Wigglesworthia glossinidia endosymbiont of Glossina morsitans morsitans (Yale colony): one gene and its partners. The protein of the gene in region 1 interacts with the protein of each later gene in a pairwise test. Links are inferred from orthologs where the notes say so. Each region holds a gene or a part of one and is shown on either strand. Other genes may lie near its edges. The genes, in order: dnaE, dnaQ and rplL.

What was found.
Region 2: the proteins of dnaE (region 1) and dnaQ interact in binary tests that used the Escherichia coli proteins (3 or more experiments, as listed by UniProt). The link is inferred for Wigglesworthia glossinidia endosymbiont of Glossina morsitans morsitans (Yale colony) from one-to-one orthologs.
Region 3: the proteins of dnaE (region 1) and rplL interact in binary tests that used the Escherichia coli proteins (3 or more experiments, as listed by UniProt). The link is inferred for Wigglesworthia glossinidia endosymbiont of Glossina morsitans morsitans (Yale colony) from one-to-one orthologs.

What each region holds. Positions count from the first base shown.
Region 1 is NC_016893.1:393,170-403,226, reverse strand. The notes cover bases 2,450-6,446. They hold dnaE (DNA polymerase III subunit alpha), read right to left. Parts: upstream 6,133-6,446; coding sequence 2,650-6,132; downstream 2,450-2,649. Other genes in these bases: lpxB (lipid-A-disaccharide synthase), read right to left, coding at 6,171-6,446; accA (acetyl-CoA carboxylase carboxyl transferase subunit alpha), read right to left, coding at 2,450-2,643. In the rest of the region: WIGMOR_RS01950 (potassium/proton antiporter), read right to left, coding at 24-1,469; more of accA, read right to left, coding at 1,684-2,449; more of lpxB, read right to left, coding at 6,447-7,319; lpxA (acyl-ACP--UDP-N-acetylglucosamine O-acyltransferase), read right to left, coding at 7,326-8,114; 3-hydroxyacyl-ACP dehydratase FabZ, read right to left, coding at 8,107-8,574; lpxD (UDP-3-O-(3-hydroxymyristoyl)glucosamine N-acyltransferase), read right to left, coding at 8,684-9,715; WIGMOR_RS01915 (OmpH family outer membrane protein), read right to left, coding at 9,715-10,057. UniProt on the Escherichia coli protein: DNA polymerase III is a complex, multichain enzyme responsible for most of the replicative synthesis in bacteria. This DNA polymerase also exhibits 3' to 5' exonuclease activity. The alpha chain is the DNA polymerase catalytic subunit.
Region 2 is NC_016893.1:69,599-78,556, reverse strand. Bases 152-3,049 are described here. They hold dnaQ (DNA polymerase III subunit epsilon), read right to left. Parts: upstream 2,025-3,049; coding sequence 1,278-2,024; downstream 152-1,277. Other genes in these bases: gloB (hydroxyacylglutathione hydrolase), read left to right, coding at 2,853-3,049; rnhA (ribonuclease HI), read left to right, coding at 2,069-2,533; rsmD (16S rRNA (guanine(966)-N(2))-methyltransferase RsmD), read left to right, coding at 665-1,240; ftsY (signal recognition particle-docking protein FtsY), read right to left, coding at 152-494. In the rest of the region: more of ftsY, read right to left, coding at 1-151; more of gloB, read left to right, coding at 3,050-3,602; glucans biosynthesis glucosyltransferase MdoH, read left to right, coding at 4,088-6,592; oxygen-dependent tRNA uridine(34) hydroxylase TrhO, read left to right, coding at 6,707-7,624; WIGMOR_RS00345 (FliC/FljB family flagellin), read right to left, coding at 7,689-8,954. UniProt on the Escherichia coli protein: DNA polymerase III is a complex, multichain enzyme responsible for most of the replicative synthesis in bacteria. The epsilon subunit contain the editing function and is a proofreading 3'-5' exonuclease.
Region 3 is NC_016893.1:231,825-237,545, forward strand. The notes cover bases 1-2,701. They hold rplL (50S ribosomal protein L7/L12), read right to left. Parts: upstream 1,687-2,701; coding sequence 1,315-1,686; downstream 1-1,314. Other genes in these bases: rpoB (DNA-directed RNA polymerase subunit beta), read right to left, coding at 1-1,083; rplJ (50S ribosomal protein L10), read right to left, coding at 1,725-2,222; rplA (50S ribosomal protein L1), read right to left, coding at 2,414-2,701. Also shown: more of rplA, read right to left, coding at 2,702-3,118; rplK (50S ribosomal protein L11), read right to left, coding at 3,120-3,548; transcription termination/antitermination protein NusG, read right to left, coding at 3,592-4,137; preprotein translocase subunit SecE, read right to left, coding at 4,139-4,522; tuf (elongation factor Tu), read right to left, coding at 4,550-5,721. UniProt on the Escherichia coli protein: The binding site for several of the GTPase factors involved in protein synthesis (IF-2, EF-Tu, EF-G and RF3). Is thus essential for accurate translation.

The DNA of each region.
Region 1 (10,057 bases):
GTATTTTAAATATATTAAAAATTTTAACTATTAAACAATTTTTCTAATTTAAATATTGCAGATGTTTTTCCTATAAAAATTACGATATCTTCACAATTTAAAACGTTTCGAGAAACAACTTGAACAAATTTATTTTTTCTAAAAATTGCTACAATATACACAAATCGTGGCAAACTTAATTGATTGATTGGAACATTAGATAAATGACTTCCAATTTTAATTTGGTAAATTAATATCTCCCAAGAATTTTCTTGATAAAAACTTATACCTCCCCGAAAAATTGGTTGACACATCTTTTCAGCTATTACGTTGGTTAATTTTGCAGCAAAATTAATTGATGTACCTTGTATCAATAAAGAAATTAAAACAATAAAAAAAGATACATTAAAATAAAAACGTGCATTATCTAAACCAGCCATCATAGGAAATACCGAAAGAATAATAGGTACAGCTCCCCTTAAACCTACCCAAGACAAAAATAAAAGTTCTTTTTTAGAATATTTTTTAAACGGTAATAACCCAAATAATACAGATAAAGGACGTGCAATAAAAATAATCCAAAAAGACAACAATAATGCTGGCTTAGCAATGCTTAACAAGTCGCTAGGAGTCACTAGTAATCCTAAAATTAAAAACATGCAAATTTGACTTAACCATGTCATGCCGTCAAACATTTGCAAAATTTCAAAACGATTACGAATAGGATAATTGCCTAACATTAAACCGCATAAATAAACTGATAAAATACCGCTACCATGCAATAAATTAGTGATACTAAATAGCATAATTCCTCCACTTAAAGCTAAAAGTGGATATAAAGAATGTGCTAATTTTAAACGATTAATAATTTTACATATACACCACCCTCCTATGCATCCAAGTAAAATACCTAATCCAAATTCATAAAATAAATGCAATAAAACAGTAAAATTTACATATGTAGGATATTTATTTTGAATAGTAGAAATGAGTATAGTAGTTAAAAACATAGACATTGGATCGTTACTTCCAGATTCAATCTCTAATGTAGCATTTACATGTTCTTTTAGATTTGTATTGCCTAATAATGAAAAAACAGCAGAAGCATCCGTTGATCCGATTATAGCACCAATTAACATGCCTTCTAAAATATCTAACTTAAATATCCATGCTGCAACGATCCCAGTAAGTCCTGATGTAATAATAACGCCAAGTGTAGATAATGATAAAGCTGGCAACAATGCTATTCGAAATGCTTGAAACTTAGTTTTCATGCCTCCATCTAATAAAATAATTGCTAATGCTAAATTACTTATTGTATAAGCAACAGAATAATCATTAAAATCTATTTTCCCTATACCGTCAATGCCAGCTAACATTCCAAGTACTAAAAAAATCAATAAAATAGGAATCCCCAATCTTGAAGAAAATGAACTTAGTATAATACTAATTATTACTAATAATGAACCAACAATAAAATAGCTAATCATTTTAATAAAGAAGATTTGTTATGTATGAAATCTTATAAAAATTAAATTATAAATAATGTAGATTATTATATAATACATTTTACATTTAAATAAATTATTTACTTTATAAATTTAAAATATTAAAATTTTATATAGATTATATTATTTTTTTTAAATTTATATTTTTATAAAATTAAACTTTGTATATTTTTATTTATGATGTTTAGTACATATTTTAAATATTTCCATAATTCATCAATTTTTTATATCTACTGCTTAACAAATCAGTAGTTGTCATTTTATCTAGTATTTTGAGATCTTTGATTAATCTATCTTTTAAATTAGAAGTAACAGTCTGTAAATTTCGATGAGCTCCTCCTAAAGGTTCAGGAACAACGGTGTCAATTAAATTTAATTTTTTTAATTGATTTGCAATAATTCCCATAGATTTTGCAGCGATCGGGGCTTTTTCTACATTTTTCCACAAAATTGCTGCACATCCTTCTGGAGAAATTACTGAATATATACTATATTGTAACATATTAATTTTATCACCCACTCCAATTGCCAAAGCGCCTCCAGAACCACCTTCGCCTATAACAGTACAAATTATAGGCACTTCTAGTGTAGACATTTCTCTTAAATTTTTTGCAATCGCTTCTGATTGTCCTCTTTTTTCAGCACCTATTCCGGGATAAGCGCCAGGAGTATCAATAAATGTAATTACGGGCAGTTTAAATTGTTCTGCCATTTGCATTAGTCTTAATGCTTTTCTATAACCTTCTGGAGCAGGCATTCCAAAATTTCTAAAAATTTTTTCTTTTATATTCCTACCTTTTTGATGACCAATTACCATAACTGGTCTTGAATTTAATCGACCTATCCCTCCAACAATTGCTTTGTCATCACCATATAAACGATCACCAGAAAATTCATCAAAATCTGTAAAAATATTTTTTATATAATCTAGAGTATATGGTCGCATGGGATGTCTTGCTAATTGAGTAATTTGCCATGCATCAAGGTTAGAAAAAATTTTTTTTGTCAGTTCTGAGCTTTTTTTACGTAAACAAAGAATTTCTTTATCTAAATTAATATGTAATGTTTTATCTCGATTGCTTAATTCAACTAAAGAATTAATTTTAGCTTCTAAATTCGCAATAGGTTGTTCAAAATCAAGAAAATTTAAATTCATAATATCTTAATAAAATTCAAAATGAACTTTTCTAATATGTTGTATTAAATATATATTTTTAATCGTTTTTTCTGTAGGTTCTATATAAAATTTTTCTGTATCATATAATTTAATTATATTATTCTTATTTTTAGTAAAAAATTCAATTAATATATTTCCTGTTTTTTCTTTATTTAAAAGTGTACGTATATTTTCTGATAAATTATTTAAATCTTTATGATATGATAAAAATAAGTTGATTTTTTTTACATATTTTTTTCGAGCTTCATCTATACTCATTAATTTTTTGCAAAAAATTCTCAAATAATTTTTTTGAAATAAAATTTTTCCATTTAAAAGAATAATTTTATTTTTTTTAATAATATTTTTATATTTATTAGATAATTCAGAATTTAATATTATTTCTAATTTTTTTGAAGAATCATCTAAAATTAATGATTGAAAATAATTTCCAGATTTATCGCGTATCATTTTAATTGAAGATATAATACCAAACACTGTTCTATTTTGTCCTTTTAAACTAGATTTAATATCTTTCAAAAATTTTCCGTTTGAATAATGAAGAAGCTCTTTTAAATACTTTTGAATCGGATGTGCACTTAAATAAAATCCTAAAGCATTTTTTTCTTCTTCTAAAAAATGAAAATGATCAAACAAAAAATTTTTTGGTTCATTACGAGTAATATTTTTTTTCATTTGAAATGAATTTAAAATTTTATGAAACATGTCTGTTTGTTTATAAAGAACATTTGTTGTTTTTTGACGCGCATATTTTATAGCATTTGGCAACTCTTGTATGCTATTGAAACGATTTTTTTGTAACGTATCCAAGGCTCCCGAATAAATTAATTTTTCTATAACTCTTTGACTTAATTTTTTAGAATCTGTACGTGCACATAAATCAAATATATTTTTAAAATTTCCATCTTTTTTTAATTGTTTTATAATATCTTGTACCGAAGAAACTCCGACACCTTTAATTGCACCTAATCCATATATAATTGTATTATTTTCTGAACGAAAATAATAATTACCAATGTTGATATTTGGAGAAAGAATTTTAATGCCTAAATTTTTGCATTCTTCTGATAAAATAATAATTTTTTCAGTATTATCTATATCGGCACTCATAGCTGCTGCCATAAATTCAGACGGATAATGTGTTTTTAACCACAATGTTTGATAAGAAAGTAAAGCGTATGCTGTTGAATGAGATTTGTTAAAGCCGTATCCGGAAAATTTTTCTAATAAATCAAATATTTTCATTGAAAAAATTTCATTAATTCCTTTTTTTAAAGCACCAGATTTAAATCTTGCACGTTGTTCTGACATTTCTTGCTGTTTTTTTTTGCCCATTGCTCTTCTTAGAATATCTGCTTCTCCTAAAGAATATCCTGCTAAAATTTGAGCAATATTCATTACTTGCTCTTGATATAAAATAATGCCATAAGTTGATTGTAAAATTGGTTCTAACAATTTATGTTGCCATATTGGGTCAGGATAAGCAATTTTTTCACGACCATGTTTTCTATTAATAAAATTTTCTACCATTCCTGATTTTAATGGGCCCGGACGAAATAATGCAACTAAAGCAATAATATCTTCAAAACAATCTGGTTGTAATCTTTTAATCAATTCTCTAATGCCTTTAGATTCTAATTGGAAGATAGCAGTAGTCTGCGCTTTTTTTAATGTATTAAAACTTTTTGTATCATTTAAATCAATATCAACAATATTTATTAAATCCAGATTTTTTGCTGATTTTTTTCTGTTGATTATTTTTACAGTCCAATCAATTACAGTAAGTGTACGTAAACCTAAAAAATCAAATTTTACTAATCCTACTTTTTCGATATCATCTTTATCAAATTGAGTAAGTTGAGTATGATTTTTAAAATCATAATATATTGGAGTAAAGTTAGTAATTTTATTTGGCGCAATTACTATTCCTCCAGCATGTTTTCCAACATTTTTTATAGAACCTTCGAGATTTTTTGCCATATTAATAATTGTTTTTACTTCTTCGTCACTATTATATAGTTGCTGTAATTGTTTTACAGTTATTAAAGATTTTTGTAAAGTTATTCCAAAATCTAATGGAATTAATTTTGAAATTCTATCTACAAATGCATATGGGTATCCTAACACTCTGCCGACGTCTCGAATTACAGATCTTGCTGTCATAGTTCCAAAAGTAATAATTTGTGCAACAGATTTTTCTCCATATACTTGAATAACATAATCAATTACTAGATCTCTTTTTTCCATACAAAAATCTATATCTAGATCGGGCATAGAAATTCTTTCCGGATTTAAAAATCTTTCAAAGATCAATCCAAATTTCAATGGGTCAATATCGGTAATGTTTAATGCGTATGCTACTAAAGATCCTGCACCAGATCCTCTACCTGGACCAACTGGAATACGATTTTCTTTCGCCCATTTTATAAATTTCATAACAATCAAAAAATAACTAGAAAATTGCATTTTATTAATTATATTAAGTTCATGTTTTATGCGGATATCATATTTTTTTCTATGAATATTTTTTTTTAGTTCAGATGGAAATTTTATTTTCAATCTTTCTTCTAAACCTAATTTTACACATTTTTTTAAATACTCTTCTGAAGAAAAATTTTTCGTAAAAATTTTTGGTAGGTGATTTTTTTTTAAATTTACAGTTACGTTGCACCGTTTTGAAATTTCTACACTATTTTTTAACGCTTCTGGTATATCAGAAAACAAAATACACATATCTTCTGAACTACGCATATACTGATTAGTAGTATATTGTGTAATTTTTAAATTTTTTAATGTAGTGTTTTTATAAATTGCCATTTTTACCATGTGTGATTGAAAATTTTTAGGATGAATAAAACAGACTTTATTCGTTGCTACGACAGGAATATGATATTTTAACGATATTTTTAATGCTGATTGAATGTAGTTTTCTTCATTTCTATATCCAACGCGTATTAATTCTAAATAAAATCGGTTGTAAAAATATTTTTTATAAAAATTGATGCAATTTATAATATTATCTTGTTCGTTTTTTTCCAGATATTTGCCTAATTCACCAAACATCGATCCAGACAAAATAATTAATCCTGAACTATATTGCACTAACCAATTACGATTAATTGTTGGACCTACATCTGTATATCCATATCGGTAAGCTTTAGAAATAAGCATAATTAAATTATGATACCCAATGTTATTAGCTGCAAGAATAGTAATTTCAGAAATTTCTTCTTTTAAATATACAACATGTTTTAATAAAAAATCTGCACCAACAATTGCCTTAATTCCTAATTTATGTGCAGTAGTATAAAATTTAATAAATCCATATATATTAGTAAAATCTGTAATAGCTATAGCGGGCATATTAAGTTTTTTAGCTTGGCTTAAAATATCTTCTATTTTAGATAAACCGTCTATAATAGAATAATCGCTATGTATTTTTAAATGCACAAAGCATGGTTCGGACATGTTTATATTTCCTTTAAGTACAACATTTTGATTTTATTTCACGTTATCTTTAATAGAGATAAAGCAGAACGGGCAGCTTTATAATCTGCATTACAGCGTATTTTGTTATGTAAATTATAAAATATATTTTTTATTTTTTTTGTTTTTTGTGGATCATTGAAAAAAGATAAAATTTCTTTTGCTAAAATTTCTGGACAACATTCTTGCTGTATTTTTTCTGATACAATGGATTTTTTTGCAATTAGATTAGGTAGTGATATCCATTTAGTATACACTAAAATTTTTAACAAAATAAAATTAAATGTTGTCATATAATATCCAACAACCATGGGACACTTTGCTAACATGCACTCTAATGTAGCTGTTCCAGAAGCAACAATTGCAGCATCTGAACATGCTAAAATTTTATAAGAACTTTTGTTTAAAATCTTTATTGGTAGTTCAGGTGCAACTCGAGATTGAATATATGTAAATCTTTTTCTTAAAAAGAAATTTGCCATTGGAACTAAAATTTTAAGTTCTGGAAAATGATATTTTATAATTTTTGCAGCATTTAAAAAACGTTCACTTAATAGATTAATTTCAGCGATACGACTTCCTGGAAGTAAAGCTAAGCAAGGTGTTTTTTTTTGAATACCTAGAATAGAACGTATTTTAGATTTATTTGGATGAATAGGTATTTTATCTGCTAATGGATGTCCAATAAATTTACATGGTATATGAAAATAATCATATATTTTTTTTTCAAAAGGTAATATAACTAAGATTTTATCGATAGCTTTTTTAATTTTGAATATTCTATTTTTTCTCCAAGCCCATATAGATGGCCCGATATAATGCATAGTTTTTATGCCTTTTTTTTTTAATGCTAATTCTAAATCAAGATTAAATTCTGGAGCATCAATACCAATAAATAAATCAGGTTTTAAAAAAATAAATTTTTTAATTAAAATTTTTCTAATTTTAATAATTTTAGGAATTTTCCATAAAACTTCAGTAATTCCTATGATTGACAATTCATCTATTGAATACCAAGATTCAACATTTTTTTCCTTTAGCATCTCTGGTCCTGTCATTCCAAAAAATTTAATGTTTGGCATTAAACTATTTAAAGTTTTTATTAAACTTGCGCCAATTAAATCTCCAGAAATTTCTCCGACTACTATGCCGATTGAAATATATTGCATATTCAATTATCTAATAATTCCTCGTTTGGATTGTGTAAAAAAATCTAAAAATAAATAAATAATTTTATGTGATTTAGCGAGTTTTTTAAGCTCATATTTAATATTTTCTAGGGTATTTCCTCTACGATAAATAATTTTATAAGCATTTCGAATAGCAATTCTTGTTTTTTTATCAAAACCTCGACGTTTTAAGCCTTCTATATTGATTCCAAAAGGCTTAGCATGATTTCCCTGCGCAAGAATGAAAGGAGGTATGTCTTGAGATACTCCAGAGCATCCACCAATCATTACATGTGGTCCAATTATGCAATTTTGATGTATGGCGGTCATTCCTCCTATAATGACATAGTCTTCAATTTTTACATGACCTCCTAGGGTTACATTATTCGCTAAAATGCAATTATTACCTATTATACAATCATGTGCTATATGTACATTGACCATGAATAAATTATCATTACCAATTTTTGTTATACTATGTCCTTGTATTGTACCACGATGAATTGTAGAATTTTCTCGAATAATATTTCTATCTCCAATACAAACACGAGTTTTTTCTCCGGAATATTTGAGATCTTGATTTACTTCTCCGATAGATGAAAATTGATAAATAGAATTATCTTCTCCTAAATGTGTTAAACCGTTAATAATTACATGTGATTTTAATATGGTGCGTGCACCAATTTCAACTTGTGCATCAATAAAACAAAATGGTCCAATGCAAACGTTTGCATGAATAATAGCATTTTCGTTAATAATAGCGCTAGGATGCACGAAAGCAGATTGATTAATCACGAACATTTAATCCCCGTCTACGAGCGCACATCATCGACGCTTCACAAATTATGTGACTATCTACTTTTGCAACTCCATTAAATCTTGCTACACCTCGACGCTCTTTAATAAAAGTTACTTGTAAAATCATTTGATCTCCTGGTTGAACAGGTTTCTTAAATCGTGCTTGATCAACAGCAGCGAAATAATATAATTCTCCAGGAGATAATTTTCCTGAACTTTTAAATGCTAAAATTCCAGTTGCTTGTGCCATCGCTTCAAGAATAAGTACACCTGGAAAAATTGGATTACCTGGAAAATGTCCTTGAAAAAATGGTTCATTAAAAGAGACATTTTTAATTGCACGTAAAAATTTTCCTTTTTCAAAATCTAAAACACGATCAACAAGTAAAAATGGAAAACGATGAGGTAAAAATTCTAATATCTCTTCGATATTCAGAGTATTATTGTTAGTAGTCAAAACACTTTTCCTGTTTAAAGCGTTGTATTAATGTAACATAATGCTAAAACTAAAAAGCACAAATAATTTGCTATTTAAATAAAATAAAAAATAAAATTGTTAATTTATTTTATAATAAATTAATTTCTGAAATTTGTTTTTTTAATTTTTGTATTTTTTTCTTAATCTTATTAACATGCATTATTAATGCAGTATTTTGTCGCCATTTTTTATTTGGTTGTGCTGGAATGCCTGAAGAATATATACCAGGAGAATTAATGGAACGCATTACCATCGACATACCTGTAATTACAACTTGATCGCAAATCTTAATATGTCCGTTAATCACGCTAGCTCCTCCAATCATACAATTACGACCAATACTAACGCTGCCTGCCATAATTACTCCTCCAGCAATTGCTGTATGATCTCCAATATTTACATTATGTGCAATTTGACATTGATTATCAATAATTACTCCATTTCCGATATATGTATCATCTAAAGATCCTCGATCTATTGTTGTTAATGAACCAATTTCAATATTATTACCAAGTACAACTCTGCCTAAATGCGGTATTTTAACCCAAATTCCGTGATCATTCACATATCCAAAACCATCTGCTCCTATTATGCTACCAGCATGCAATATGCAATGTTTTCCAATTACAGTGCGATAATATATAGTAGTATTATCCCATAGACGTGTATAAGATCCAATAGATGATTGTTGACCAATAAAACATCCTGATCCAATAGTGACATTATCTCCTAACTTTACTCCAGATTCAATTACTGAATTATGTCCGATACTAATATTTTTACCATATAATACATCTTTAGAAATAATAGAATTTTTACTAATTCCGTAATTTTGTTTTGGTACAGTATTCATAATTTGAGCTGTTTTTGCATAAGCAAGATAGGGATTTTTTGCTACTAATGCATTTTGTTTGCAGAACGGTAAATCTTGTTTAGAAATAATAATTGCTGAAGCTTTACATAAAGATAATTTGTTTCTAAATCGACTATTAGATAAAAATGTAACTTGTCCGGATTTAGCATTTTCTATGGAAGATATTCCATGTATAATAACATTGTCATCTCCATATAATTTTGCGCATATTTTCTTTGATAATTCAGAAAGACTAATTGAAAGCATTATTTTTGATCCATTTTTTTTAAAACATCTTCAGTAATATCTTGAATATTATTAAAATAAATTATTGCATTAGAATCAATAACTAATTGATAACCTTTTTCAAGTGCAATTTGTTGTACAATATTTTTAATTTGCATAATAATTTTATTTTGTTCTTCGTGCTGTCTTTGCATTTGATCGTGATCAAAAGATTTAGCTTTATTAGAGAAATTTTCACGTTGTGCAGTTAATGCTTCTTCTAATGCATTACGCGCATTAGTATCCATATTTTTTGAATTTCTTTTCAAAATTTCAATTTTTGCATTTAAATCCCGTTGGATTAAATCAAGTTCTGTAGCGCGG
Region 2 (8,958 bases), 320 kb from region 1 along the record:
ATTTGTTCTATGGCTCCAGCACGAAATGTATCTCCTGCTACTATTACTACTTTTTTTCCTTCTGACTTGTATTTATATGCCATTTTTACAATAGTAGTAGTTTTTCCTACACCATTTACGCCTACCATTAAAATAATAAATGGCATTTTTTTGTTAAAAGTAATTGGTTTTTGCACTTTAATTAGAATATTCAAAATTTCTTTTTTAAGTAAAATATATAATTCATTAGAACATACAATATTTTTTTTTTTATTTTCGATTATTAAACTATCAAGAATTTTTTTTGTAGTTTGTACTCCTAAATCAGAACTTAACAAATGTGTTTCAATTTCATTAAATAATGTTTCATTTATTTGTTTAGATTGAAAAATGTTAGACAATTTTTTGCCAAAATATTTTTGGCTGTTAATTAAGCTTGATTTTATATTGGCAAAAATTTTAGTATTAAATTGTTTCAAAAAATTAGATTTTTTTTCTATATTTGTATTTTTCATTCTTTTTGTTATGTGATAGTTTACTAAAAAATATTAATTAATATATTATACCATTAAAAAATTAGTTAATTTTAATCATTTAATTAAATTTTTAATTAAGTTTAAATCAATAATCTATTTTTAAATAAATATTTAAAATCATAATTAAATAAATAATTATAATCATAAAAATGAACATAAAAAATTTAAATAAACATAAAATTCGTATTATTGGAGGAAAATGGAAAAATACAAAATTTTTAGTACCATTTATTACTGATTTGCGTCCTACTTTAAGTTCGATTCGAGAAACATTGTTTAATTGGCTTGCTCCTGTTGTTCAAGGATCTTTATGTTTAGATTGTTTTTCTGGTACCGGTATATTGGGTAGTGAAGCGTTGTCAAGATATGCCAAATTTGTTTTTTTTATAGAAAAAAATTTATATCTTAATCTAAGATTAATGAAAAAATTAAATGATTTACATGCAAAAAATTTTCGTGTTATCACGACGAATATTTTAATTTGGTTAAAAAAACCACGATTTTCTTTTGATATAGTTTTTATTGATCCTCCATATTTAAATATTAATTTAGTTAATTATGTAGTTTATTTTTTAGAAAAAAATTATTTTTTAAAGCAAAAATCGTGGATTTACATTGAAATAGATCGATCAAATTCAGATCCTATAGTTCCAAAAAGTTGGAAGATATATAGAAAAAAAACTACTAAACGTACTTCTTACTATCTATATAGTAGAGATCTTTGATCTTAAATTAATGTATTTATAAGTTTCGTGAAAATTTTTATTTTTCATCCCATAAACAAAAATTATTTGTATTTTTTATCATTTGAATATATTTTTTATGTGCATGTATTTCTTCTGCATTTGCATAAATTATCGGAGTGCTTGTTTTTATTGTTTTTTTATGATGATTTTTATCAAAAAATTTATAATTTTTTCGTAAAATATTAGCATTCATTTTTTTTGAAAAATTTATGCAAATTTGCCCTCCTGTCATTGACAGATATACATGAGAAAGGATTTCAGCATCTAATAATGCTCCATGCATAGTTCTTTTTGCAGTATTTACACCATATCTCTCGGATAATGCATCCAGATTGTTACGTTTTCCGGGGAATATTTTTCTTGCTAATTTTAATGTATCTGTAACAGTGCAAATTTCTGCAATATTTTGAAGATTATTTTGCATTAATTTAAGTTCGTAATTTATAAATCCTACATCAAAATTAGCATTATGAATTATTAACTCCGACCCTTTGATAAAATTAATAAAATCTAAAGCTATATTAGAAAAAATAGGTTTATCAAATAAGAATTCATCACTAATACCATGTATTTTAAAAGCAGAAATATCTACGGGACGATTGGGTTTTAAATATGTATGAAAACATTGATTGGTGAATCTACGATTAATAATTTCTATTGCTCCAATCTCAATTATTTTATGATTATAATAATGTGGTCCATATTTATTGATTCCAGTTGTTTCAGTATCTAAAACAATTTGTCTATCAATTTGAGTTTGCATATATTAAAAATAATTAAATGTTTTTAAGATATTAATACATTACAATGAAAAAGAAAATTAAAATATTTACAGATGGATCATGTTTAGGGAATCCTGGACCAGGAGGATATGGTATTTTAATATTTGGTGATGGATTATATAAAGAAATTAGTAATGGATATTATTTTACGACTAATAACAGAATGGAATTATTAGCAGCTATCATAGCTTTAGAATCATTAGAAGATATTTATAATATTACTTTGAATACAGACAGTAACTATTTAAGATATGGAATTACAAAATGGATCCAATTTTGGAAACAAAATGATTGGAAAACAAAAAGAAATAAACCTGTAAAAAATATTGATTTATGGAAACAACTTGATTCGCTTATAAAAAAACATCTTGTTCACTGGAATTGGATTAAAGGACATACAAATTACACAGAGCATGACAGGTGTGATTTATTAGCACGTCTTGCTGCTGAAAATCCTAGTACGGTAGATATAAAGTATCGAAAATGTTAAAATTAATATTATATTTTTAATTTCAATATTTAATATTATATTTTTTAGATGCTCAAAGTTTATTCGTATTTTATTGAATAAAATTTATATTGACTAATATAAATTTTAATTTTTTTTAATAAAAATTTTTTTCATGAACGTTATAAATTTTTTATCAAAAATATAATAACGCAATTATGATATAATTCTATGTTAAATAAAAAAAATTTTTTTATTGTATAAAAAAAATTAATTACAATTTATTTTATAAGTTTACTATGCATTAAATAGTATTAAAAATAAATAATGTTATTAATTTCAACTCAACCAGGAAAACTATATGTATCTTACTAAGATTGAATCAAATAAAGATAACTATATTTGGATTTTATATAATGAAAAAAAAGAATGTTTAATTATTGATCCAGGAGAATATAGTTCTGTATATAAGTTATGTGTAAAAAAAAATTTTATACCAATCGCAATATTATTAACGCATCATCATTACGATCATGTTGATGGCGTACAAAAATTGAAAGATATTTTTCAAATTCCTGTATATGGCCCTAAAGAAACAATCTATAACGGTACTACTAAAATAGTAAAAGAAGGAGATAAGTTATTTTTATTAAATCAAATATTTCAGGTATTTAATCTTCCCGGACACACTTTAGGTCATATAGGATTTTATACTACCCCATGGTTTTTTTCTGGTGACACTTTATTTTCTGCAGGATGTGGAAGATTATTTGAAGGAAATGCTTATGATATGTATCTATCAATTAAAAAAATAAATAAGATGCCTCCAAATACACTAATTTGTGCAGGACACGAATATACTTTGCAAAATTTGAATTTTGCGCTTAGTATATTACCTGAAAATGCTGCATTGCTACTTTATAAAAAACATGTCGAAATGCTACGTTTGCATAAAAAACCCACTGTGCCGTCTATATTATATTTAGAACGTCAAATTAACATCTTTTTAAATCCTTACAATTTCAATTTTCAAGGCAAGCTAAAATCTTTATTACTAGAAGAAGAATGGTATATTTTTAAAACTCTTAGAGAAATGAAAAATAATTTTTGAAATATTTACATGAAATAACGATTAAAAAAGTATATAATCAATTTTTTTATGTATAAAATATATACTTGATTTATTTTATTAAACTAATAAATATGCTTCAATCAAAAATAAATTTTTAGTTTTCAAAATGAAAATAAAATAATTCTGAAAAAATTTTTAAAATATTTAAATATAAGTAAATTTCATATTAAAGATCTTCTGCCTTTTAAAATTAATAAACTAAATTGTAGTAAAATTACTATATTTATTATTATATAATGAACTATGATATGTTTCAATAAATTTATATATTTGATATAAATCAATTATATTTAATATATTTAATTTTTTCAAATGAATTTATAAAATTTTTCAAAGATATCTTATAAAGATCAAAAATTTATCATTATGAATAATTAAAAATTATTTTAAATTTTAATACATATAAAAATTGAAATTTTAATTTATATTAATTTTAAACTAAAATAATTAGACGAGATTTTACTTTGCTTAATACAAGTTATATAAAACTTTTAAAGTGTTCAAATAAAAAAATTGATATTTTAACTCACAAGATATACAAATACACTTATAAACGATTATTTTACATACATCGTGCTTTAATCGAAAATAAAAATAAAAAATATAATATGTTTTGTTGGAAAGATATCACGATGTCATCTGTAAAAAAACGTCTTAAATTAGCTTGGCCAAAAATTATAAATTTTCCAAAAATAATGATAAAAGATTCCAATAATCGTCCATTAATCCGATCTACACCTAAAGTAAATCGTTCTAGTATTGCTCCAACACCATGGATAATTAATTCTTACATATTAATTTTTAAACAACTTTTTAATAAAAAAAAAATTTTTCAATTTATTTTTAAGAATAAAAAAAAGTGTAATTTAGAAAAATGGAGAATTGTAGGTATTGCAAGAAGATATATATTTTTACTTTTAATTTTAATACAAACTACGATAGCATCATACAAGTTAAATAGTATTTTATTACACCAAAATTTATCTTGTATAAATTTAATTCATAACTTCAATTATAGTTTTTTAAAATATTCTGAAAAAATTATCTTATATACATTACATACTACAATATTATTACTATTTTTTGTTTTATTTTTTTGGGTTTCAGCTAGTTTTTGGACTGCATTTATGGGATTTATTCAATTAAGTGTAAAAAATGATAAATTTAATATTTCTAACAATCATATTAAAAAAAAATTAAATCATCACCACCGAACTGCGATTTTAATGCCGATTTGTAATGAAAATGTTGAACGTGTATTTGCAGGTTTAAAAGCTACTTATGAATCTATTATAGCTACTGGAAAAATTAAATTTTTTGATATATATATATTAAGCGATAGTTACAATCCAGATATTTGTGTTTCAGAACAAAAGTCTTGGATAGAATTATGTGAAGAAACCAAGGGATTTAATAATATTTTTTACCGACGTCGTCATAGACGTATAAAACAAAAAAGTGGAAATATTGATGATTTTTGCCGCAGATGGGGTAAAAAATACTCATATATGGTTATTTTAGATGCAGATAGTGTCATGAGCGGAAATTGTCTTATTCATCTTGTCAAATTAATGGAATCAAATCCTAAAGCAGGAATTATCCAAAGTATTCCAAAAACTTCAGGCATGAATACTTTATACGCACGTTATCATCAGTTTGCAACACAAGTATATACTCCTTTATTTACAGCTGGAATGCATTTTTGGCAATTAGGAGAATCACATTATTGGGGACATAACGCTATTATTCGAATTCAACCATTTATGAAAAATTGTATTCTCGCCCCCCTTCCTGGAAGCGGAATTTTGTCTGGATCAATTTTATCACATGATTTTGTTGAAGCCGCTCTAATGCGTCGTGCCGGGTGGGGAGTATGGATTGCATATGATATACCTGGGAGTTATGAAGAGCCACCACCTAACTTATTAGATGAATTAAAACGAGATCGCAGATGGTGTTACGGAAATTTAATGAATTTTAGATTATTTCTAGTTAGAGGATTGCATCCAGTGCATAGAATAGTATTTTTAACTGGAGTGATGTCGTATTTATCAGCGCCGCTTTGGTTTGCATTTTTAATTTTATCTACAATATTACAAATAATATATAATATTAAATTTCAATATATTTCTGCAATAAACTCTTATTTTCATTTTTTTCCTTATTGGTATTTAAAAATAGCTACAGAACTATTTTTTGTAACTTTATTTTTGTTATTTTTACCAAAGTTATTTAGTATAACGTTAATAATTTCCAAAAATTCAAAACCATTTGGAGGTGCTAAATGTTTTATATTATCAATATTATTAGAAATAATATTTTCTATGTTTTTTACTCCGATTAAAATGGTATGTCATACATTTTTTATTTTTAGTGCATGTATTGGACGTCCAATAACGTGGAAATCGCCAAAACGTAACAACGAAATCACGAGTTGGCGTGATGCTTTCAAGCATCATTTATCGCAAGTATTAATTGGAATTTTTTGGACCTTAGGATTAATTTTTTATATTAATTTTAAATATTTATTTTGGTTCATTCCTATTCTTAGTGCGTTGATTATGTCGCCATTAATTTCTGTTTATTCAAGTTATTCGACTATAGGTTTATTTTTAAAAAAATTGAATTTATTTCTAATTCCTGAAGAATATTTACCACCAAAAGAACTAGTGAATACTAAAAAATATTTTAAAATTAATCAATCAAGATTATTAAAAAATGGTTTTTTTCAAGCTATTATACATCCTGCGTATAATGCACTTGCTATAACATTTGCAAATTCACGACACAATCATTCTGAATTAATTGAAATCAACAGACAAAAGTATTTAAATATTATTTTTTTAAAAGGAATTAAAAATCTCGATATTTTTGAACGCTTATTTATATTGAATGATCCTGTAATTTTAAGTAAGTTACATTTTTTAATTTGGTTACAATCCAAAAAAAATTTACTTAAATCAAAATAATTACATTAATTTTATCGAAAATTTAATTTTTATGTAATTTGAAATAAATTTATGCTTGATTTATAATTTTGAAATACAATTTTTTATATAAAAATTTTAATTGTTTAAATCTTTATGAAAAACATTAATATAAAATCTAGTTTAACTTTTAAAGAAAAGAAAACAATATCTTTTTACCGATATTTCCACATTCAAAATCCAAAAAAATTACAATTAATATTACTGAATAAATTAAAAGAGTTAAAAATCTTGGGAAGAATTTATATTGCTCAAGAAGGCATTAACGCGCAGATTTATATATATAAAAAATATATATATATATTAAAAAATTTTTTATATGAATTAAATCCAATTTTTAAAAATGTAAAATTTAATTTTTCGACTGACGATCATTCAATATCTTTTTATAAATTACAAGTAAAAGTTAGACCTCATATTGTAAATGATGGTATTAAAAATTTTAAATTTAATGTAGAAAAATTAGGCAAATGTATATCAGTGAAACAATTTAACACTATGTCTAATAGCAAAAATTGCTTAATTGTAGATGTAAGAAATAATTATGAATATGAAATAGGACATTTTGAAAATTCAATACATGTGCCTGCACAAACTTTTAGAAACCAATTAACAAACATGACTAGGGCGCTCAAAAATTATCAGCATAAAAAGATTGTTTTATATTGTACAGGAGGTATTAGATGCGAAAAAGCGAGCGCATGGTTAATACAAAATAATTTCGAACATGTATTTTTTTTAAAAGGCGGTATTATAAATTATATTAATTATATGAGAAAAAAAAAATATGCTGTAAAATTTTTAGGTAAAATGTTTGTATTTGATGCACGTCTGTTTGAAAATACTAATATAAATATAGTATCTTATTGTCATCAGTGTAAAATTAATCAATCTTATTTACATAAAAATTGCGCAAGAAAAAAATGTAATGTACTTTTTCTTCAGTGTAAAATTTGCAACGAAAAGTTTAAAGAATTTTGTTCTTCGTATTGTTATAATAATGAGTTTTTTTGATTTATTTATTTTCTGAAAATATATGGCCCCGAAATATATAGGACCATATATTTGTTTTATTTCTCTATCTTAATAGAGCTAAAATATTTTGAGGAACCGCATTAGCTTGTGCTAAAACTGCTGTACCTGCTTGTTGTAGAATGTTAGCGCGATTCATGTTAGATACTTCTGTGGCAAAATCTGCATCTAAAATATTTGATCTTGACTGTGTCAAATTTGCTATTGTAGTACTTAAACTATTAATTACGGAACCTAATCGATTTTGAGTTGCTCCTAAAGATCCTCGTATATCGTCTATTTTTGCGATAGCATCATCTATTTCTTTTAATGGGTCCATGGTTAAAAGTGTTTCGAAATCTAGTTCGGAACCTGATTTTACTTTTCCTTCGTAATTAATAATAGCTTCGTGATAGATTTCTTTATCTCCTTCTTGTTTGTGTATAAGATACTGTTGAATACCATCTTTCATATAAGATTTTAATGTTTCTCCTACTGCAAGCGTTTTTGGATCAATTTCTACTGTTATTTGAGCTGTTTTTACTGACTTAGGTATTTCAGTTAATTCGGCTGGGGAAGATGAGTTGTACTGTGCTACTCCCGTATTTGATATTTCTACTTTATAGTATTCATTGCCGTCAATTTGTTTAAAGAAATATTCGCCGCCTGATTCATATAATTGGCGTTTAATGTTCTTTTTACTTTCTGGAGTGCTAGAATCTAATATTTTTTTTGCTTCTATTCCTATCTTAGCACTTGTAACAGCATTTTCGTCTATGTCAGAAGCGTACAGAGCATCTGAATTTACATTAAAATCTTTAACGTGCAGAGATTCTGTATCCAATTTAAATAGATCGATGTTAACTACTTGTCCGTCATTTGCTCCAATTTGAACGCTAAGTCGTTGATTTTGACTAAGAATTTTCATTCCATTAAATTCTGTTTGTTCCGCTAAGCGATCAATTTCGCTAAGACGTTTCTTTATTTCGTCTTGAATTGATTTTTTATCTGCTTTAGAAACTGATGCAGTAGACTTAATTTGTACAGTCAAACGTCGAATAGCATGCATGTTTTCATTAATTTCGTTAATAGCTCCCTCTGCAGTTTGAGCAACTGCAATACCGTCATTTGCATTTCTTGCTGCTTGACCGAGACCATTAATAAGCGAAGTAAATCTATTGCTAATAGCTTGCCCGGCAGCATCATCTTTGGAGCTATTAATTCTTAAACCGGAAGAAAGTCTTTGAATTGCCGTGTTAAGAGATGTCTGAGACTTGTTTAAATTATTTTGAGCAGTTATAGATAGCATGTTAGTATTAATTACATGAGACATATAC
Region 3 (5,721 bases), 160 kb from region 1 along the record:
ACTTGTTTGATCATGTGTAGAATCGATTCGTAATGTTTCCGATATGTAAGAACCATGATCTAAATCATTTGTAAATAAAGTTTCAACTAAATCAAAACCAGATTTTTTTAATTTTAAAATAATTTCTTCAGTAATCTCAGTGTTTGCAGTAACAATAATTTTATTTGTTCGTGTATCAATATAATCTTTAATAACAACTTTTCCTATAATATACTCAAAAGGTACTTGAATTTGCGAAATTTTGTCAATTTCTAATTTTCGAATATGTCTAGCTGTAATACGACGGCCTTTTTCAATATAAATTTTGCCTTGAGCGATAATATCAAATAATGCCGTTTCTCCACGTAAACGTTTTGGAATTAAATGCATGAAAAGCTCTTCTTTTTTGTTGATATAATATGTTACGCGTTCAAAAAATATGTTTAACATATTTGGAATATCAATATTCAAAGCTTTTAGCAAAATTGTCACGGGTAATTTACGACGACGGTCAATTCTTACAAATAAATGGTCTTTTGCATCAAATTCAAAATCTAACCATGATCCTCTATAAGGAATAATGCGTGCATTATATAATACTTTTCCAGAGGAATGCGTTTTTCCTTTGTCACTGTCAAAAAATACACCTGGACTACGATGTAATTGAGATACTACTACTCTTTCAGTACCATTAATAATAAACGTGCCATTATGCGTCATTAATGGAATTTCTCCCATATATACTTCTTGTTCTTTTATGTTTTTTACTATATTTTTTGATTCATTATCATATACTACTAAACGTAATATTACTCTAAGTGGTGCAGAAAATGTAGCGCTTCTTACTCGACATTCTTTGACATCAAATATAGGCTCACCGAGGTGATAATTTACATATCGTAATTCTGCATTTCCATTGTAACTTTTTATAGGAAAAATTGAACGAAGAGCTGCTTCTAATCCATAACAACCACTTGGATCGCGTTCTATAAACTTTTGAAATGAATCAATTTGAATGGCAAGTAAATATGGTATATTTAAAACTTGCGGACGTTTTCCAAAGTCTTTTCGAATGCGTTTTTTTTCAGTATAAGAATAAGACATGAGTTCCCCGATAAATAAAATTTTAAAAATTTCATAAAGTATATTTTATATAATATGTATTATTTTTAATAAAATAAATTTATTATATATTTATAATTATTTTAGTATAAAATTTATTACAAAAATGGTATTTATGTATTTAAATATAATTTATATAATTTTATAAAAAAAACGCTGGTGGTTTTTACACCAGCTATTTGATAAAATAATAACTTTCAAAATAAAAAATATCTATTGTAAGACAATTTTAGCCCCAGATAATTCTATAGATTTTTTTAAAGACTCTGCTTCATTTTTATTTAATCCTGATTTTAATACTACTGGCAAAGTTGATTCTACTAAATCTTTTGCTTCTTTCAAACCTAAACTAAGCGAAGATCGAACCACTTTAATAACAGAAATTTTATTTTTCCCAATTTCCTGTAATAAAACATCAAATTCAGATTTTTCTTCTGATTTTCCAGATGAATTAGATTCCGAAGGCACATTGGATGCGATCGCAGAAACTCCAAATTTTTTTTCCATCATAGAAACGAGCTCGGCAATTTCTAATACCGACATTTCAGAGACTGCATCTAAAATTTGTTGCTTAGTTATTGACATTTAGTATGCTCCTAAAATTTTATTTTTATTTATGATATTTAATTGATATGTTTACTGTGTCTAATAAAAATTAACATACGTATAAATTTTTTGATTGATATTTCTTGTATAATTGTAATAAAACTTCTTATTGACTCTTCGTATGTTGGTAAATCTACTAAATAATTAATATCTGAATCTAACAAAACTTTTTTTTCAAATATTGCTATTTTTATTTTACATTTGTTGTTTTTACGTTCAAATTCTTTAAATAAACGTGCTCCGGATCCAGGATGTAAATAAGAAAAGGCAATTAAGTTGGGTCCATTAATTTTATCTTTTAAATTTGAAAAATTAGTTCCTAAAACTGATAATTTTATTAATGTATTACGCAGATATTTAATATCAATTTTTAGTGCTCTGCTTTTTTTACGTAAATCATTCATTTCATTTGCTTGTATGCCAGTTGGATCTGCTATAACAATCGATAGTGCAGATTTCATACATTGATTAATTTTAGAAATTATATTTTTCTTTTTTTTAAGGTTTAAGACCATATTTTATCCTATAAAATAAATAAATGAGCAATATTTAAATTTGATAATAAGTATCTTAAGGTGATAATAAAATTTTGTATTAATTTACTATCTTGCTTATAAATTGAGTGTATACGTTTTTATTGTGCAGAATTTTTTTTGAAAAAAATTTTAAGCATATAAATAATGTTGTTTTAATTTATTTGATTAATCTATACTTTTTGTAAAAATTCATTATGATCTAATAAAACGCTACCTCCCATAGTTTTCGCGAGATTTACTTGCTTTATAAATGCACCTTTCACTGGAGATGGTTTATTTTTTAATATATTTTTCAACAGTACTAATAAATTTTGTTCTAATTTATAAAATTCAAAATTAATTTTTCCAATAGTCATATGTATAATTCCGTATTTATCATTACGATAAGTCACCTGACCTTGTTGAATGTTTTTAATTGCTTCTGTGACATTATCTGTTATAGTGCCATTTTTAGGATTTGGCATTAATCCTCTAGGTCCAAGAATAGGTCCTAATTTTTCGACAATTGACATTGCGTATGGCATAGCGATTACAAAATCAATTTTAATTTTTTTATTATTTTTGATTTTATCTGCTATTTCTTCCATTCCAGATAATTCTACTCCTAAATCATACGCGGATTTTTTATCTGCTCCATCTGCAAAAACTACTAAAGATTTTTTTTTTTCTATCACATACGGTAATTTCACAGAATTATGTAGATTTTGATCGGATTTTTTTGAATTAATGTTTAAATTAATTGTAGCATCAATATTTTCAATAAAATTAGCCTTGGGCAAACAATATAATAGTTCAATTGCTTGTTTAAAACTATATAGTTTGCCAACAGAAATTTTCTGAGAAATTAAACGCATTTTTTTTGTTATTCGAGACATATCAGTCCTCTATTAAAAATCCCATGGATTTTGCCGTACCAATAATTGATTGAGATATAGCATGTAAATTTTTTCCTGTCATATCTGCTGCTTTTTTTTTTGCAATTTCTTCGATTTGACTTAAAGATATTGTGCCTATTTTTTTTTCTTTTGAATTGCTTGCACCTAATTTAATATTAGTTAGTTTTTTTAAAAAAAATGATGTAGGAGGTGTTTTTATGATGAATGAAAAAGTTTTATCACTATATACAGTAATGATTACTGGAATAGGTGTTCCTGGATCAAAATGCTGAGTTTGATTATTAAAAGATTTACAAAACTCTATTATATTAATTCCTTGTTGACCTAGTGCAGGTCCAACTGGAGGACTTGGATTTGCAGCGCCTGATTCGATTTGTAATTTAATATATCCTTTAACATTTTTTGCCATAATAATATCCGTAATAGTTATTTAAAATTGTTTCATTTAATGATTAATTTTTTTCTAATTGACTGAAATCTAATTCTACCGGAGTCGCTCTACCAAAAATTGATACTGATACTTTTAATCTATTTTTTTCATAATCGACTTCTTCAACTACTCCATTAAAATCTGAAAAAGGACCATCTTTGACTCTTACTAGTTCTCCAGGTTCGAACAAAGTTTTTGGACGTGGTTTATTGCCTATTTTTTGTAATCGTTTTACGATAGAGTCAACTTCTTTGTCGCTAATTGGTGCCGGTTTATCTGATGTTCCGCCAACAAATCCCATAACTTTTGGAATGCTACGAACCATATACCAACTAGAATCATGCATAATCATTTGTATTAACACGTATCCTGGAAAAAATTTTCTTTCGCTTTTTTTACGTTGTCCATTTCGGATTTCAATCACTTCTTCTGTAGGAATCATAATATCTCCAAAAAACTTTTCCATATTATACAATTTGATGTGTTCTTTTAAAGATTGAGCTACCTTAGATTCAAAACCTGAAAATGCTTGAATTACGTACCAACGTTTTTTTTGAGTTTCAGACATCTTAAAACCTCAATCCAGTTATAAATGATATTATTCGGATCAGTAAGCTGTCTAGTCCCCAAAGCAAAAGAGACATTATGAGAGTTACTAAAGATACTATTAAAGTAGTTTGTAACGCTTCTTGAAAAGAAGGCCAAATTACTTTTTGCATTTCTTTGCAAGATATATAAATAAATTTTATTATTTTTTTTCCTTTTATTGTTGTGGTAAATAGAAAACATGCAAGAAAAATCATTAAAGAAACACTAAAAACTTTTATTATTTTGTTTTCAGTAGGGAAAAGCTCACTGAACAAAAATGCTGTTATTAATAAAGTGATTACAAAAATCCAAATAAATATGTCTTTTTTATATTTACTTTGATTTTTTTGATGTTCAGTGTTCATGCAAAAGAAAACTTACAGTAAATCTATTTAAGATAGAATTTTTGATACAATTCCAGCGCCTACTGTACGTCCGCCTTCTCGAATTGCAAATCGCAATCCTTCGTCCATAGCAATAGGAGAAATTAATTTTACAGATACTTTAACATTATCTCCAGGCATAACCATTTCGATTCCTTTTGGTAATTCGATACTTCCAGTGACATCGGTAGTACGGAAATAAAATTGAGGTTTATATCCGTTAAAAAATGGAGTATGACGTCCTCCTTCTTCTTTTTTCAATACATACACTTCTGATTCAAATTGTGTATGTGGTTTTATTGAACCTGGTTTAGAAAGAACTTGTCCTCTTTCTACGTCTTCTCGTTTAGTACCTCTTAGTAAAATACCTACATTTTCTCCTGCTCGTCCTTCGTCCAAAAGTTTGCGAAACATTTCTACTCCGGTACATATTGTTTTTGCTGTTTTTTTGATTCCAACAATTTCTATTTCTTCTCCTACTTTAACTGTACCACGTTCAATTCTACCAGTCACCACAGTGCCTCTTCCAGATATCGAAAATACGTCTTCTATGGGCAATAAAAATGGTTGATCGATAGATCTTTTTGGTTCAGGAATATAGTTATCTAGAGCTTCAGACAAATCTAATATTTTTTTTGTCCAAATAGGATCGTTTTCTAATGCTTTTAATGCGGAACCTCTAATAATTGGAATATCATCTCCAGGAAAATCATATTGTGATAGTAGTTCTCTAATTTCTATTTCTACTAATTCTAATAATTCTTCGTCGTCTACCATGTCGCATTTATTCATAAATACAACTATGTACGGAACTCCAACTTGACGTCCGAGTAATATATGTTCTCGAGTTTGAGGCATAGGTCCATCGGTAGCAGCAACTACGAGAATTGCGCCGTCCATTTGTGCAGCTCCAGTAATCATGTTTTTTACGTAATCTGCATGACCTGGGCAATCTACATGTGCATAATGCCTTGCATTTGTATCATATTCTACGTGCGATGTATTTATAGTAATACCTCGAGCTTTTTCTTCTGGAGCGTTGTCAATTTGATCAAATGCTTTAGGATTCCCTCCATATTTTTTAGCTAATACAGTAGTAATTGCAGCAGTTAATGTGGTTTTTCCGTGGTCTACATGCCCAATTGTACCAACATTAATGTGTGGCTTAATTCGTTGAAACT